DNA from 3 places in the Microbacterium sp. LWH10-1.2 genome. Region 1 is predicted to be linked to each of the others. Evidence: riboswitches for the same ligand, from Rfam matches in the RefSeq annotation. Region 1 holds a riboswitch; each other region holds the start of a gene.
The links. Region 1 has a riboswitch for thiamine pyrophosphate ahead of MRBLWH10_RS15720 (MFS transporter). Riboswitches for the same ligand answer to the same signal wherever they lie in the genome.
Positions count from the first base shown of each region.

Region 1 (4,186 bases):
TGAAGCGCTGCATCCGCGCCCCTTGACGCGGCACTTCGTGGCCCCTCAGCGTGGGCGCGGGGCGCGGGGCGCGCTAACGCGGGGAGCGCTAGCGCGGGGATGCCGCGGCGGCGAGGCGAGCGGTGAGAGTTTGCGCGGCGGCGCGCAGCTCCTCGGGGCCCACGACGGTGAACGGGGCGTCGAACCTCATCACCGACGCGAGCATGCCGACCCAGGACCACGACCCGACGGTGACCTGGCACGACCCCTCGTCGCGGGGCTCGACCGTGCCGTCGGAGCCGACCCACACCGCGACCTCGCGTGCCGGCAGTTCGATCACGACCTCCCCGACGCAGGGCCAGCGGTCCTCGGTATCCGAGCCCTTGGCGCGTGCGGCGAGATAGGTGCGCGCATCCCCCGCGGGAAGCGGTCGCGGTGTGAACGACGGGCCGGTCGGGATGCGCGGCCGCATCCGATCGAGGCGGAAGATGCGCCAGTCGTCGGCATCCAGATCCCACGCGAGCAGGTACCAGCGGTTCTCCCGCGCGACGATCTCGTGCGGCTCGGTGCGCCGCGCCGGCCGGTCGTCATCGGCGCCGTAGTCGAAGCGCAGCACCTTCCGGTCACGAACGGCCGCGCTCGTCGCCTCCAGCACGGCGGCATCGACCCTGGTCTCGTTTCCCGTGCCGGAGAAGCGGATGCCGTCGACCCGGTGCCGCAGCCGGGAGGGCATCACCTGGCGGACCGTGGCGAGGGCGCGCGCGGCCCCTTCGTCGATGTCGATGCCGCTCGACGGGGCGTTCTGCAGAGCGACGGCGATCGCCACGGCCTGGTCGTCGTCGAACAGCAGCGGCGGCAGCTCCGAACCCGCAGCAAGGCGGTAGCCCCCGGCTGGGCCCTTGATCGCGGAGATGCGGTAGCCGAGCTCGCGCAGCCGCTCGACGTCACGCCGCACGGTGCGCGGGCTCACGTCGAGGCGGTCGGCGAGCACGCTCCCCGGCCAGTCGCGCGGCGTCTGCAGCAGCGACAGCAGGGCGAGCATGCGGGAGGAGCTGCCGGTCATTCCCCCATTCTCTTCCGAGTAGAGGACAGAAACCGACCTCTTCTGCGGGAATCGTGGTCGTAGACGGCACTCGGCCGTCGCCGATCTGAGGAGACACCATGACCATCACCACCACCACGCACCTCAACTTCCGCGGCACTGCGCGCCAGGCGCTGGAGTTCTACCGCTCCGTGTTCGGCGGCGAGATCGCGCTCGCCACCTACGGGGAGTTCGGGATGCCGGCCGATGCCCCCGGCGCGGACCGCCTCGTGTTCGGAGAGCTGGACGGCGGCGGCATCCGTCTCATGGCCTACGACATCCCCGGCCTCGACGACGCCTCCGCGACCGCGGGCGAGACGCGGAGGGAGAACGGCCTGACCATCACCGATCGCCCGTTCTTCCAGTCGCTGCGGGCCACGTCGCTCGACGAGCTCACCGGATACTGGGGCGCACTCGCCGTGGGCGCCGAGGTGGTCGAGCCGCTCGCGGCATCCGCGTGGTCCGCCGGGTTCGGCATGCTCACCGACCGCTTCGGCGTCACGTGGGTGCTCGACGTGCGCGCTTCCTGAGCGCGCTCGCTCCGCGCCCCGAGCGGCGGCTCGCAGCTCGCGTCCGCGCCTCAAGTGGCCGTGAGGAGTCAGAGATCGCGGCATCCGACCGCCTGGATCCGACGTTCTCTGACTCCTCACGCGTCGCTCACTTGAGGGCGGCGGTGCGGTCGGGCTCGGGGCCGAGGAGCGCACCGATCACGATGAGAGCGGATGCCGCGGCGAGCACGGCCATGACCGCCGCGACCGGGCCGAGTGCGCTCTGCAACCAGGGCAGCCAGAACGGGAAGAGCGCCGGCACGACGAGGGACAGCGAGTACCCGACCCCGTAGCCGCTCGACCGCACGGCGGAGGGGAAGCGCTCCGCGAGGTACGCGCCCACCGGACCGTAGGCCGAGACCGTGACGATCTGCACGACGGTCACCGCGAGCACGGCGGCGACGCCCTGCGAGGTCAGCGCCCACGCGAAGGCGAGGGGTGCGGCGACGAGCGCCCCCGCGCTGAAGACCACGAAGAAGCGTCTCCGTCCGATCCGCTGCGAGAGCGCGCCGGCGGAGAGCATCGCGGCTGCCGAGACGAGGGTCGCGATCAGCATGATGAACGGGACGGTCGTCGGTCCGACCTGCGGCGCCTCGCGCAGCATCCCGGTGAGCACGGGGATCGCCATCTGGGTGAACAACCAGAGCCCGGTCATCAGCACGAACACCTGCCACAGCTGGCGGCGGAACGGACCGATGAGGATGGCGGTGAGCGGACGTGTGCGGCGGGCGCCGGTCGTCGAGATCGGGGCGTCGTCGACGCCGGCGACGTAGTACCAGAGCATCGCCGCGGCGAGCAGGGCGCCGGCGATGAACGGCATCCGCCACCCCCAGCCGGCGTAGGCGTCGGGTCCGAGCACCTGGACGAGGGTCAGCGTGAGCCCGGCGATGAACGCGTTGGCGAGCGGTGACATGGCCATGATGCCGCCGCTGAGCAGGCCGCGCCGGCGCGGGGCGGTCCACTCCATGGCGAGGGGGATGGCCGCGGAGTACTCACCGCCGAGGAAGACGCCGCCGACGAAGCGCAGGGCCACGAACGTCCACAGGGTCGCCGCGCCGCCGACGTCGTGGGTGGGGATCAGGGCGATCAGCAGCGTCGTGATCGCGATGCCGGCGATCGCCGCCGTGGTGGTTCTCGTTCGTCCGTGACGGTCGGCGAGGCTCCCGAAGATCGCGGCGCCGAGCGGACGTCCGAGCAGGGTGGCGACGAAGATCAGGCCCGTCTGGGCGGCGGCCGCATCGGGACCCAGCACGATCGCAGCCGCGGGGGCGAGGGCGATGACCGGCAGGAAGATGTCGACCTGGTCGACGAAGTTGCCGAGCAGTCCGCCGCGGACGGCGTTGCGTGCTCGAGAGGGGGAGACGGTGGGCTCGGCGATGAGACGCGACATATGGCTCGACTTCCTACGGCGGCATGACCCGCATCAGGTATGACGGTCGGCGCGGCGTCAGCGCCCTCTCAGCCCCTGCCGGGACTCCCATGGTTGAGGGAAGTCTAGGGGAGGGAACAGTCCCCGGTCGTTGAGCGAGCGCAGCGAGACGAAACGTTCGCCGTCGTCCGTCGTCCGTCGCCTGTCGCCTGTCGCCTGTCGCCTGTCGCCTGTCGCCTGTCGCCTGTCGCCTGTCGCCTGTCGCCTGTCGCCTGTCGCCTGTCGCCTGTCGCCTGTCGCCTGTCGTCCGTCGTGCGTCAGCCCGAGGCCGTGACGACGTGCGCCTGGATCCGCCCCCGCACCTCGCCGTCGCCGAACCGGGCGGCGATCGCGGCGGCTGCCCGCACCGTCGCCTCCGCGAGGGCCGACGGGTCCCGCGCCTCGATCTCGCCGCGCAGGGGTGTGCCCTGGCAGTACGCGGTCGCCGCGACGAGGGCCGACGGTGCGACGCTCTGCGCGGTCACGGTGTCGATCGTGACGGTGGTGAAGCCGGCATCCCGCACCTCCCGCTCGATCAGGGCGACGTCGTGATAGCCGTGCGGGGTGCGGGCCATGAAGCGCGGAGGATCGGCGGGGAACATCGCCGCGAGCGCATGCCCCACCTCGTCGGCGAAGTCGTTCCTCTCGATCGCGTCCCAGACGGCGAACACGAATCTCCCGTCGGGTTCGAGCACCCGCCGCGCCTCGCGGTAGGCGCGGATGCGGTCGGGGAAGAACATCGCCCCGAACTGGCACAGGACCAGGTCGAAGGCGTCGTCGTGGAAGGGCAGGTCCTGCGCGTCGGCGGTCTGCCAGCGCAGCCGCGGATCGGGCAGGACGGATGCCGCGTAGTCCAGCATCGGCGCGCTCAGATCGGTCGCGACGTACGCCGAGCCGGCGGGCAGCAGCGGCAGCAGGAATCGCGGGACGACGCCCGTTCCGGCCGCGGTCTCCAGCACCCGCCGCGGCTCCAGCGCCGCCGCCCGGCGCGCGACATCGGCCGCATAGGGCTCGAAGATCAGCGGCACCATGTAGCGGTCGTAGTTCTCGGGGATGGACCCGGAGAAGATGCTGTCGGGAACGGGCATCAGTGCACCTCTGAGGCGAGGGTACGCCTGAGTGAGGGGGTGCGGTAGGGGTTTGCTGCGGCGACCGGATCTGCCTGTGGGG
Region 1 is NZ_CP151638.1:3,364,928-3,369,113, reverse strand. Features, by position in the region: gene MRBLWH10_RS15730 (WYL domain-containing protein) at 89-1,042, opposite strand; gene MRBLWH10_RS15725 (VOC family protein) at 1,141-1,590, shown strand; gene MRBLWH10_RS15720 (MFS transporter) at 1,718-2,998, opposite strand; TPP riboswitch at 2,993-3,099, opposite strand; gene MRBLWH10_RS15715 (class I SAM-dependent methyltransferase) at 3,295-4,104, opposite strand.

Region 2 (4,186 bases), 690 kb from region 1:
CCGCGATGAGCAGCGCCGCGGCGAGCTTGGCGAGCGCCGAGCGCGGAGCGATGGGACCGCGGCGCTCGATGCGGGCGGTGAGCGGGTCGATCATGCGCCCACCTCGAGCCTGCGGGCGTGCAGAGCGCGCAGCACGGCCTCATCGTGGCTGATCGCGACGATCGCGGCGCCGTCGTCTCTCAGGCCGGCGATGATCGCGACGAGCTCGGCCCAGGTCGTGGCGTCCTGCCCGAACGTCGGCTCGTCGAGCACGATCATCTGCGGGCGAGTGGCGAGAGCGGCGGCCACCGTGAGACGACGCTTCTCCCCACCCGACAGCGTGTACGGGTTCGCCTCGGCGAGCGCGGTCAGCCGCAGACGCTCCAGCAGCTCGTCGGCACGTCGGGTGATCTCCGCCTCGTCCAGCCGCAGAGCGCGGGGGCCCACGGCGAGCTCCTCCCGAACGGTCTTCGCGAGGAGTTGGTGCTCGGGGGTCTGCAGCACCGTCGCGATGCGGGTGAGCAGCGCGCGGGACGTCCAGCGGAAGGGGTCGTCTCCCGACCCCGACGACAGCGCCGCCGAGGCGACGACCCGCCCGCTCTCCGCCGGGATGAGACCCGCGAGCGTGAGCCCGAAGGTCGACTTGCCCGCCCCGTTGGGGCCGGTGATGCCGATCGCCTCCCCCGCGTGCACGTCGAGGTCGAAGGGACCGGCGACCGGGATGCCGCGGCTGCGCGCCACAGTCAGGGCGTGCGCCCGCAGCAGGAGCTCACCCGGTCCGTGCGCCGGCGGAGGGGGAACGGCCGGCGGATGACCGGGCACCCAGACCCCGGAGGCGGCGAGATCGGCGCCGCGCGCGCCGAGCACCTCGTCGGGAGTCCCGTCTGCCAGGACGACGGTGCCTTCGGGCTCCGCGCCGAGCACGATGACCCGGTCGACCAGGGGCAGCCACACGTCGATGCGGTGCTCGATCACGACGAGGGTCGCCCCGGTCGCGTCGAGGGCGGCGGCGACCGCATCCCGCACATCCCGCACCCCCTCGGGGTCGAGGTTGGCGGTCGGCTCGTCGAGCAGGATCGCTCCGGGGCGCATGGCGATCACGCCTGCCAGCGCCAGCCGCTGCTTCTGCCCTCCCGAGAGCGCCGCTGTCGAGCGGTCGAGGGGCACGTCGAGCTCGACGGCATCCATCGCCTCGCGCACCCGCGGCCAGATCTCCTCGCGGGGCACGCCGAGGTTCTCGCATCCGAAGGCGATGTCGTCGCCGACCCTGGCGAGCATGGTCTGCGTGTCGGGGTCCTGCAGCACCATCCCGACGCGGCCCCGGCTCTCCGTCGCGGGAACGCCGTCGACGAGGAGCGCTCCGTGCGTCTCCCCCTCGTCGGCGCCGCCGAGCACGCCACCGAAGCCCTGCAGCAGCGTGGACTTGCCCGAGCCGGAGGCGCCGAGCAGAAGCACCCGCTCCCCCGGCTCGATTCGCAGTTCGACCTCGCGCACGGCCCAGCGCAGCCGGGTGGCGTAGCGCCATCCCCAGCCGCGCGCATCGAGCGCGGCTGGGTTCACCCGGGCGATCACACTCGTGCGGTGACCTCGCGGCCGGCCGCGAACCGGCTCAGGGCGCCGGTGGCGGCGAGTCCGCGGGCGATCAGCCAGGCGCCGAGCCCGGCGATCACCGCACCGGAGATGGTCGTCGAGGAGATGTAGACGGCGGTGAAGAGCGTGTCGGCACCAGGGAACCAGAGGATGCGGTCGTTGATGCCGCACGCGAGCCCCGCGCCGGCGCCGGCCAGCATCGCGACGGGCAGACGCCAGACGCCGTACAGGAACACGAGGAAGATCAGCTCGGCGCCGATGCCCTGCACGAGTCCGGAGACGATGGTCAGCGGCCCCCACGCGTTGCCGATCAGCGCCGAGATGATCGCGGCGACCAGCTCGGTGTAGAGCGCGGCGCCGGGCTTGCGGACGATCAGCCCGCCGAGGACGCCGGCGATCAGCCACGGACCGGCGAGCAGTCCCTGGACGCCGGGGAGCAGCGCCTCGAGGGCCCCGCTCGGGGTCACGTATCCGACGTTCCACAGCAGGAAGATCGCCGCGCAGGCGACGGCGACGACGCTGGCCACGACGATGTCGACGACGCGCCACCGCCAGAGCTGGGCGTTGCGCAGGCCTGTGGCCGTGGATGCCGCTTCGGTGCTCGACCGGTGCGTGGACGTACTCATCTGAACTCCTCCCTGCGCCGGCATGATCCGGATCAGGTTCGACGGTCGAAGCGCGATTCGCTCCCTCTCAGCCCGGCTCGCCGGACTCCCGTGGTTGTGCTCTCGATCATACCCAGTGCCGACACTCCGCGCTCCCCTGTTGCGGCACCGCGGTTCTCACGGGAGAGTTCGGTACCGTAAGCAGGTGACCGCTCCTGACTCCGCCGAGGCCACCGCTCCCCTGGGCGATGCCCCGATCGACGCCGCCGCAGACGCGGACACGTCGGCCATCGACGCGGAGCTCGACCGGGTCCCAGCGATCCCGGATGCCGCGGCTCACGACTCCGAACTGGAGCAGCTGGTCGCGGACGCAGAGGCCCCCGCCGCTCAGTGGGCGAGCGAGGGCGGAGCGGCGACCGCGCTCACCTGGGTGGATGCGGCATCCGTCGCCGACCACTCTCCGACGGCGACGCTCGACGGCGATCAGGTGCGCGAACCAGGGGCCGCGCTCTGGACGGGCGCCCGGCTGCGCCCCGCCGCGGCGGGTCCAGGCGTGCTCGTGCCGATCGGCATCCTCGCCGCACTGGCCGCCTCCTACGCGGGCACGACCCTGCTGTGGCCGCTGCACGAGGTCGCGCCGACCGTGAAGACGGCGGAGTTCCAGGCGACGGCCGCTCCGGCAGCGGCCATCACGTGGCCGACGCAGGGCAGCGCGGCGGTCGGCATCCAGGGCATCGGAACGGTCGCCTCGTCGCCGGATCCGGCCGTCATCGCCAGCATCACCAAGGTGGTCAGCGTGCTCATGGTGCTGGATCAGATGCCGCTCGCCGTCGGCGAGCAGGGCCCGTCCTTCTCGTTCACCAAGGCCGACAGTCAGTCGTATCTCGCGTACAAGCGCAGCGACCAGTCGGCGCTCGACGTGCCCGTCGGGGGTTCCCTGACGGAGTTCCAGATGCTGCAGGGCATCCTGCTCGGCTCGGCGAACAACTACATCGACCGCCTCGCGAAGGAGATCTGGGGCTCGGACAAGGCCTTCGCTGATGCCGCGGCGACCTGGCTCAGAGATCGCGGCATCCAGGGCATCACGATCCTCTCGCCCTCCGGATTCGACGAGCGCAACACGGCGACCCCCGAGGCGCTGATCGCCGTGGCGGAGCGGGCGATGCAGAACCCCGTGTTCGCAGGGATCGTCGGCACGCCCTCGGTCGAGTTGCCGGGCGCCGGACTCGTGAAGAACACGAACGGGATGCTGTCGGACTCCGGTGTGGTCGGCATCAAGACCGGCACCCTTCACGAGAGCTGGAATCTGCTCACCGCGAAGGACGTGGTCGTCGACGGCACGACCGTGCATCTCTACGCCTCGGTGCTCACGCAGGCCGATGACGACATGCGTCTCGCGTCGACGCGATCCCTGTTCTCGCAGGTCGAGGACGCGCTACAGGCCGAGACCCCCGCGGTGGCGAAGGGAACCGTCGTCGGAGAGGTGGACACCCTGTGGGGTGCGTCCACCGAGATCGTGACGGATGCCGACGCCGAGGTCGTGCTGTGGGACGCCGCCGCGGCGGAGGCGACGCCCGAGTTCGACCTGGGCGAGAAGAGCAAGGCGGGCGCCGAGGTCGGCACGTTGACCGTCGCCGGCCCCCTCGACACGGCGACGACGACGCTCACTCTGAAGAAGAAGCTCGAGGGGCCCAGTGCCTGGTGGCGTCTCACCCACCCCCTGGAGCTCTTCGGTCTGACCTCCGACAAGCGCTAGTCGGAGCCAGGCACACAGGCCCAGGGCGCACGGCCCCAGGGCACGCGAAAGCCCCGCCCCGAGTGACCGGGGCGGGGCTTTCGCGGTGAGCTCAGGCCCTGTTGTCGCCGGAGTCCGATCGCTCGATGAGCGACTCCGCCGAGGCGACCTCCGCTGCCGGACTCTGCGCGCCGACCGAGGCGCCGACGCGCGCGGCATCCGCCTCGGCCTCGGCGTCGCCGGTGACGACCACGGGGGTCGTTCCGGTGAGCGCCGC
Region 2 is NZ_CP151638.1:4,052,844-4,057,029, reverse strand. Features, by position in the region: gene MRBLWH10_RS18975 (energy-coupling factor transporter transmembrane component T) at 1-94, opposite strand, end outside; gene MRBLWH10_RS18970 (ABC transporter ATP-binding protein) at 91-1,473, opposite strand; gene MRBLWH10_RS18965 (ECF transporter S component) at 1,548-2,195, opposite strand; TPP riboswitch at 2,186-2,297, opposite strand; gene MRBLWH10_RS18960 (D-alanyl-D-alanine carboxypeptidase) at 2,380-3,930, shown strand; gene MRBLWH10_RS18955 (ABC transporter ATP-binding protein) at 4,022-4,186, opposite strand, start outside.
Region 2: linked by a shared signal. The riboswitch ahead of MRBLWH10_RS18965 (ECF transporter S component) and the one ahead of MRBLWH10_RS15720 (MFS transporter) in region 1 are both predicted to bind thiamine pyrophosphate.

Region 3 (4,186 bases), 1.7 Mb from region 1:
TCGCCGGGGGAGGAACGGTCGCGGCCTCGCTGTCGACCTTCCCCGCGGCGACGCAGGACGTCTCGCTCACGGTGCCCGCGGAGGTCCCCGCTGGGGATGTCCGTGCCGCTCTCATCGAAGGGGCGGGGCCCATGCTCGAGTCCCTGCGCCTGGTCGACGACTACCGCGGCGAGGGCGTTCCCGAGGGGTCCAAGAGCCTCACGTTCGCGCTGCGCTTCCGCGCCGACGACCGCACGCTGACCGCGGCGGAGGCCACGGAGGCCAAGCTCGCCGGGGTCGCGGTCGCGGCGGAACGGTTCGGCGCCGCGCTGCGCGACTGAGCCCGGTTCCGGTACGGCGCCGGGGTAGCGTGTCGGGATGAGCATCCTCCCGCACAGCACCCCGGCGGCCGTTCCCGAGGGCGTCCGCCCGCTCGGCGATGGTCCGTTCCTCGCGCCCGGAGAGCAGATCGACTGGCACTACCGGGCGCCCGGCTGGCAGCCGGGAGACCCCTCGACGATCAGCCCCATGCGCGTCGTGCGCGACGATGAGCGCGGGCTCGTGGCCTGGCTCGCCTCCGGCACGCTGCAGGAGGCTCAGGGGACGGTCACGGGCGAGCGCGTGCGCTCGATCCCGCTGGAGCGGCGCTGGCTCGACGGCCGCACGAGGATCGTCGAGGCATGGTGGGGCGGCGGCAGCCTGCGCATCGCTCCGGCCGGAGCACCCTGGTCGGTGTGCCTGTTCTGGACGCACGCGGATGACGGCGACTGGCGCTTCGACGGCTGGTACGTGAATCTGGAGAACGCCCATCTGCGCACCGACCGCGACACCTACTCCTCGGATCACATCCTCGACGTCTGGATCGCGGCGGACCGCACGGTTCATCTCAAGGACGAAGACGAGGTCGCCGCGGCGATCGTGCAGGGTCGGCTCACCCGCGAGCAGGCCGCGCAGATCGAGAGGCATGCGGATGCCGCGATCCAGTCCTTCCACGACGGCGACTGGCCCTTCGACCCGGAGTGGGTCGCATGGCGCCCCGACCCGACGTGGACCCTCCCCGAGCTTCGCGGCCTGGAGGAGCTGCGGCGCCCTTGAGGTCGGCTCCGCTGCGGTGTCTGCGCTCTGCTCTGGGCGGAGCGGGCTTCCGCGCGGAAGCGGATGCTGATGACATGGACGCATGACGACTGCTCTGATCCTCGGCGGAACCGGCTGGCTCTCCGGGCGCATCGCGCGACGGCTGATCGACGACGGCGTCGAGGTCACGTGCCTCGCCCGTGGCACACGCACGGGGCCGAGCGGGGCTGCTCTCGTGCGGGCGGACCGGGATGATCCCGACGCGTACGCGGAGGCGGCCGTGCGTGACTGGGACCGTGTGATCGACATCTCCTCCCGTGCCGACCATGTCGTCGCCGCCGTCGCGGCGCTCGGAGACAGAGCCGCACGCTGGACGTACGTCTCGTCGATGTCCGCCTACTCCGACGACGTCACGGTCGGCGCCGACGAGTCCGCTCCGCTGCACATCGCCGCGGAACCGGGGGATGAGTACGAGTACGGTCCGCAGAAGGTCGCCGCGGAGGACGCGGTGCGCACGCTCGCAGACCGGGCGCTCATCGTGCGCCCCGGACTCATCGTCGGCGCGGGCGACCCCAGCGATCGCTTCGGATACTGGGCCGCGGCGTTCGACCGCGCGGGCGACGGCACGGTGCTGCTGCCACCGACCGAGGGGCGCACGACGCAGGTGATCGACGTCGATGACCTCGCGGCGTACGTGGCCGCCACGACGTCGACCGGTGCGGTGAACACGGTCGGCGACGAGCATGCGCTCGGCGAGGTGCTCGCACTGTTCCGCGCGGCGGCGGGGCACGACGGCGACACGGTGTCCGCCGAGGAGGAGTGGCTCGTGGAGCACGGTGTCGAGTACTGGATGGGGGAGCGCTCGCTGCCGCTGTGGCTGCCGGCGGAGATGACCGGTTTCATGACGCGCTCGAACGCCGCCTATCGTTCCGACGGCGGGACGCTGCGTCCGCTCGGGGACACCGTGGACGCGGTTCTCGCGGACGAACGAGCACGCGGCGTCGACCGCGAGCGGCGCGCGGGGCTCACCCGGGCCCAGGAGCTGGAGCTGTTCGCCGAGCTCGGGTGATCCGCGCTCTTCGCTAGACTGCGAGCAGTGACACGGGGTGCCGCATCCGCGGCTGAGAACAGACCCGTCGAACCTGATCTAGTTAGCACTAGCGAAGGGAATGTCGCATGAGCGATCTTCTGCGTCCTGCATCCGCCTCCGCCCTCGTCTCCGAGGCCGCTACGCTGCTGGGGGTGCTGCGAGAGACGCCTCCTCTCACGCACTGCATCACCAACGCCGTCGTCACCGGGTTCACGGCCAACGTGCTCCTCGCCGTCGGCGCGGCCCCCGCGATGGTCGACATCGTCGGCGAGGCCGGGATGTTCGCCGGCGTCGCCTCCGGCCTGCTCGTGAATCTCGGCACGCCGAACCCCGAGCAGCGAGCGGCGAGCCTGGAGGCGGCGGCCGGAGCCGCGGCGTCCGGCACGCCCTGGGTGCTCGACCCCGTCGCCATCGGCGCGCTCCCGGTGCGCACGGCGCTGGCGCAGGAGCTCGTGGCGCTGCGCCCGACGGCCATCCGCGGCAACGCCTCGGAGATCCTGGCACTGGCCGGTCTCAGCGCAGGCGGTCGAGGGGTCGACGCCACCGACACCACGGATGCCGCCGCCGACGCCGCGGTCGCGCTCTCCTCGCGCTTCGGCAGCATCGTCGCGGTGTCGGGGCCGGTGGACCTGATCACCGACGGGGAGCGCGTGCTGCGGCTCGCGAACGGGCACGAGCTGCTCACCAGGGTCACGGGAGGCGGCTGCGCTCTCGGCGCCGTCATGGCTGCGTTCCTCGGGGCCGCACGGACCACGGGAGCCGATGCGCTCACGGCGGTCGCCTCGGCCAGCCTCGTCTACACGATCGCCGCCGAGCGCGCCGCTGCGGCATCCGCAGGCCCGGGCAGCTTCGCGGTCGCACTGCTCGATGCGCTCGCCGCCGTGCACCCTGACGATCTCGCCGGAGCGGCGCGCGTCGAGGGTGGCGCGCTGTGATCGCCGACCTCTCCCTGTACCTCGTCACCGATCCGGGGCTGTGCGGAGAACGCGGCGTCGTCGAGACCGTGCGGATGGCCGTCGACGGGGGAGTGCGCATCGTGCAGCTGCGCGACAAGCGGGCGACGGACGCCGAGACGACCGCGCAGCTCGTCGAGCTCTCCCGGGTGATCGACGGTCGAGCGCTCCTCGTCGTGAACGATCGTCTCGACGCCGCGCTCGCCGCTCGTACCGCGGGCGCCCGCGTCGACGGCGTGCACCTCGGACAGGGGGACTCCTCGGTGCTGCGCGCCCGTGCCGCACTCGGCCCCGACGCCCTCATCGGTCTCACCGCGAACAGCCCTGAGCACCTCGCCGCACTCGGAGAGCTGCCGGAGGGCACAGTGGACTACCTCGGCGTCGGCGTCATCCGACCGACCAGCACCAAGCCCGACCATCCGCCGGCACTCGGCATCGAGGGCTTCGCGGCGGTGGCTGCGGCCACTCCGCTGCCGTGCGTGGCGATCGGCGGCGTCGGCATCGACGACGCCGAGCCCCTGCGCGAGGCGGGCGCCGCCGGTCTCGCGGTCGTGTCGGCCCTGTGCGCCGCCGATGATCCGGCAGCGGCGGCGCGAGGATTCCTCCGCCGCTGGCGTGCAGCGGGGGTGCCGCGTGTGCTCAGCATCGCCGGCAGCGACCCGTCGGGAGGGGCGGGCATCCAGGCGGACCTGAAGTCGATCGCGGCGAACGGGGGATACGGCATGGCCGTCCTCACCGCTCTCACCGCGCAGAACACGCAGGGCGTCAGCGCCGTGCACGTGCCGCCGACGGAGTTCCTGCGCGCGCAGCTCGACGCGATCTCCGCCGACATCGTCGTGGACGCCGTGAAGATCGGCATGCTCGCCGACGCGGAGGTCATCGGCGCCGTGGCTGACTGGCTCGACCGGGTGCGCCCGCCGATCGTCGTGATCGATCCCGTCATGGTCGCCACCAGCGGGGACCGCCTGCTCGACGCGGCGGCCGAGCACGCGCTGCGCGGACTGCTGAGCCGTGCCGACGTCGTCACCCCCAATCTCACCGAGCTCGCCGTGCTCACCTCCCGTCGGATCACAGGTTGGGAGGAGGCACT
Region 3 is NZ_CP151638.1:926,231-930,416, forward strand. Features, by position in the region: gene pheT (phenylalanine--tRNA ligase subunit beta) at 1-320, shown strand, start outside; gene MRBLWH10_RS04385 (DUF402 domain-containing protein) at 358-1,074, shown strand; gene MRBLWH10_RS04390 (NAD-dependent epimerase/dehydratase family protein) at 1,157-2,122, shown strand; TPP riboswitch at 2,146-2,240, shown strand; gene thiM (hydroxyethylthiazole kinase) at 2,230-3,078, shown strand; gene MRBLWH10_RS04400 (bifunctional hydroxymethylpyrimidine kinase/phosphomethylpyrimidine kinase) at 3,075-4,186, shown strand, end outside.
Region 3: linked by a shared signal. The riboswitch ahead of thiM (hydroxyethylthiazole kinase) and the one ahead of MRBLWH10_RS15720 (MFS transporter) in region 1 are both predicted to bind thiamine pyrophosphate.